Regions from separate parts of the Clostridium taeniosporum genome, predicted to be linked through region 1. Evidence: riboswitches for the same ligand, from Rfam matches in the RefSeq annotation. Region 1 holds a riboswitch; the other holds the start of a gene.

Region 1 (2,211 bases):
TACTTGTATAGGATGTGGATTGTGTCCATCAATTTGTCCAGAATGTTTTGATATGCAAGATGATGAAAAGGCTGGAGTTATAATTGATGAAGTACCAAGTGGGGCTCAAGATTCAGCAAAAGAAGCAGAAACAAGCTGTCCAGTTAATGCAATTTCAGTAGAATAAGAAAAGTGTGGTGTTGAAAGTTTATTTTCACACCACATTTTTTAATATTTAAGTTGTTACTTTTCTATTTGATACAACTGAAATGATTCTTGCTATAGGTAATGCAGCTATTATAACCAAGCATATTATTCCTTCTATTCCGATAATAGGACCATTTACCGACAGTGAATATAATGCTGGTGACATTCCTTCAGGGGCAAAAGATCCAAAGAAAGCAACTCCAGAAATAAAGTGACATATAAACCTACCCAAAACTGCTAGTATTACACCTAAATATTTTTTATTTGGCAAAAATCCAGCTATACCTAAACATAAAAATGGCAATGGATAATCAAATAATACTTGAATTGGATGTAAGATATATGGATCCATAAATAAAGTTATCATTCCATACAGAAATCCTGTTAGAAAACCAACTTGAGGACCATACATGAATGCAATTAGTAAAATAGGTACCATACTACCAAAAGTTATACTTCCTCCTTGAGGAAAATGATAGATTCTAAAAATTTTTAGTATTGTTGCTAAAGCTAATGCAATACCTATTCTAGCAATTAATTGAGGTGTAAATTTAATTTTTTTTGCTTTTACTAATACTACTAGTATAACAATACATCCTAGCAGTGTGATAATTGATAATGGGTCTGATATAACAGTTTGTACATTTTGGGGCAAATGATTATATAAATTTGAAATTTGTTCTGCCCAATCATTAAAAATACTCATAAAAAAAACCTCCTTAATTGTGCTTAGGAGATTGTAAACCGATAAATATAAATTTTTATTATTCAAATGAATAATAAATTATACTAATGATTATTATTCATTTTAGTATAATTATACATATTGAAAGGTTATACTTTCCTACGCCAGAATTAACTGGATCAGGTTCCGAGGGTTTATGAAATAATCAAATCTCAGCCAAAGGCTCCCCTAGCACTATAATATATATTTTACCTGTATAATTATAGGTAGTCAACTATGTTATAAGGGTTAAATTTGCTATCTTTATTATGATGAGTAGCATAATTTGATGAAATATCATTTAAATTAACTTTAGAGCCATTATAAGAATTACTTGTAATATTATTATATGGCATTATTGAATTAATATTATTCTTATCTATTACAATATCTTCTTTATAAGTTGAATCAATAATAAAGTCTTTCATAAATTAACACCATCCTTTAATAATATTTTTAGTATTACTTAAATAAATATGCATTAATATTATAAAGAAATTATTTTGGTGTTAAATTTATAAATCTTATTATTTGAAGATTATTAAATATAGAAATATTTTGTTTTAAAATATAAATTATTTTAAGGCATATTCAAATAGATAACTAGTCAGTATGCTGGTTTATTTTGTGAACTACTTATTCCTTGTAATTTACTAATAGAACAACTATTAGCAGAACTCAAGTCATTATATTTCACAAAATATCCTTCACATCTTTCACTTGTTATTTATTTTCATATGCCTAAAACAATACTTTAATTTTAATAAAGATCATTATATATAATTTTAAAAACCTCTAATGATTGTTCAATTTTAGGTTTTAAAAGTTTTTTCTTATTTTCATATTCTATTTTTCCTTTTTGTGTTAAATGATATATTTTTTGAAACTTTTTATTAGGATTATCCCATACACCTACAATAAGATCATCTTTTTCTAATTTTTTTAATATAGGATATATTCCTCCAGTGCTAGGAATCCATTTACCATTGGTTCTTATACCTATTTGGTTTGAGATTTCATTTCCATTTGTTGGATTTAAAGATAATATATATAAAACATATATAGGTAAAAGTCCTTTAGTAAAAACCTGACCTACAGCTTCTTTTTCTTTTTTTACTTTCTTTAATTCAGAAAGTTTATTTTTATATTCTTCATATAATCTTTTTTCTTCATTTTTTATATCATTTATATCAGAAAAATTAAAATCAGACATACCTAATCTACCTTTTCAACAATAAATCCAAAAAGACCAGGACCAGTATGAACACCAAGTGCAGGACCGATGCTATATCCTAACTTAC
Region 2 (2,211 bases), on a different replicon from region 1:
TTTTAAATCTTTAATTTTTAAACTCCAAGTAGATTTAATTATATCCTTATATTTAAATCTTGTATTGCAATTAGGACATATATTTTTCATATATTTTTCACTCTCCTTTATTATTTAATTTATTATATCGCATATTCACAATATACCATAAATTTCAATTAGGAACATGTGGTATCTAATCAGATTTAGATTATTATTAATTAAATATTGGAGTAAGTAGTTACTTTAAATGTGTATTTAACTAGGTTTAAAAGTATATACGAGTAACTAAAATAGTCACTTATTTTGTAACAAAATAAGTGACTTATAATACAATAAAAATTATAACAAAATATGTTACTTATATTGCAACTAGAAATAATAAAAATATATATTAATATATTTGTTTAACACATTAAAAAGACCCATATATGTTGTAATGTAGAAAAATTATCAAAGAAGTAGAATATAAACCTCCATATAATATTTAGGAGTATTGCTATTATGGTCATTGAAATTAAAGGATTATAAAAGTAGTTTAATAAAAATACTATTGCTTTACAGAATATGGAGTTAGCATGAATTTTATATTAATATTTAAAATATAATTATATTTATCACTTGACTGATAAGAATTTATGGTATAATCTTTAAATTATATAAGATAATTTAATAATTTTTAACTAGGGGAGCTAATATTTTGGCTGAGATTGGAAAGATTGATTTCCTAGACTCTTATAACCTGATTTGGTTAACACCAACGTAGGGAAGTACACTAAATAATGAGTAGTATATTTATGTAGCCCTTGGGCTACATTTTTTTTATTCCAAAATAAGTAAGTGATTAAAAATTTAGTGCAGTTTCATTACGTTAGGCACATGAAATAGAATAATAGATTAAAAAGTACAAGTATATAGTCTATTATTTTTGAATGTATTTTAAATAAGAAAAGAAAGGAGGAGTAAAAAAATATTATGAATGAAAAATGCAAAGCACAGAAAATTGCATTAAGTGGAGTTTTGATAGGAATAGCAAGTATTTTTGGAACATTTTCAATTCCAATAGGAGTAGCTAAAATATCACCAATTCAACACTTTGTAAATGTAGTTGGAGCAATAGTTTTAGGACCAATTTATGCACTGGGAAATGCATTTATTGCATCATTGATAAGAAATATTTTAGGAACAGGTAGTTTATTGGCATTTCCAGGAAGTATGATAGGTGCATTTTTGGCAGGAGTTCTTTATAGAAAATTTAAGAAAAAATTAGTAGCTGTAATTGGTGAAGTAATAGGAACTGGGATATTAGGTGCTTTAGTAGCTTATCCAATAGCAACAGTACTTTTAGGAAAAGAATCAGCATTATTTGTATATGTAATGCCATTTACTTTTAGTTGCAGTGTGGGAGCAATTATCGCATATGTATTTTTAAAAGTTCAAGTCATAGAAAAATTTTTAATAACTAATAAAAACATAAAATCACAAAGAATTTAGAGAAAGATGTATTTCAAAACAGTATTGATATATGATAAAGAACAAATTTTAATGTTAGTTTGTGTTTTTATTATAATAGCAATATTAAGTTAAAATATAGTCTATAAAAAAGTAGGAAGAAGATGATAAAAATGTTTAGAGCACTTACAATTGCAGGTTCTGATAGTTGTGGCGGGGCTGGAATTCAAGCAGATTTAAAAGCATTTTCAGCTAATGGTGCTTATGGTATGAGTGTTATAACCGCAATAACAGCTCAAAATACAATGGGGGTTTTTGGAATTCAGGATATAAGTCCAGAAATGATTAAATCACAGATTAATGTGATTTTTGAAGATATTAGAGTAGATGCTATAAAAATAGGAATGGTATCTAAAATTGAATCAATTAAAGCAATATCAAGTTCATTAAGAAATATAAAAAATTTACCACTAGTTGTTTTAGATCCTGTTATGATTTCTAAAAGTGGATTTAAATTATTGTCAATTGATGCTAAAGATACTTTAGTTAAAGAATTATTTCCATTGACTACACTATTAACACCTAATTTACCAGAAGCAGAAGAAATTTTAATGACAGAAATAAAAAGTTTAGAAGATATGAAAGAGGCAGCTCAAAAGCTTAGAGAGTTTGGTCCTAAATATGTACTTATTAAAGGTGGACATTTAGAAAATGAAGCAACTGATTTATTATTTGATGGTGAAAAATTTGTTTTTTTACCAGAAGAAAGAATAAATACAA

The links. A riboswitch is a leader RNA that binds a small molecule or an ion and turns the genes downstream of it on or off. The one in region 1 is predicted to bind thiamine pyrophosphate.
Region 2: another riboswitch for thiamine pyrophosphate. It lies ahead of thiW (energy coupling factor transporter S component ThiW); the one in region 1 lies ahead of thiT (energy-coupled thiamine transporter ThiT).

The regions. Positions count from the first base shown of each region.
Region 1 is NZ_CP017253.2:116,668-118,878, forward strand. It holds gene BGI42_RS00495 (ferredoxin) at 1-166, shown strand, start outside; gene thiT (energy-coupled thiamine transporter ThiT) at 215-892, opposite strand; TPP riboswitch at 1,011-1,111, opposite strand; gene BGI42_RS00505 (hypothetical protein) at 1,132-1,338, opposite strand; gene BGI42_RS00510 (PadR family transcriptional regulator) at 1,671-2,123, opposite strand; gene BGI42_RS00515 (DegV family protein) at 2,126-2,211, opposite strand, start outside.
Region 2 is NZ_CP017256.2:35,097-37,307, reverse strand. It holds gene BGI42_RS15290 (TIGR04104 family putative zinc finger protein) at 1-90, opposite strand, end outside; TPP riboswitch at 655-765, shown strand; gene thiW (energy coupling factor transporter S component ThiW) at 955-1,473, shown strand; gene thiD (bifunctional hydroxymethylpyrimidine kinase/phosphomethylpyrimidine kinase) at 1,605-2,211, shown strand, end outside.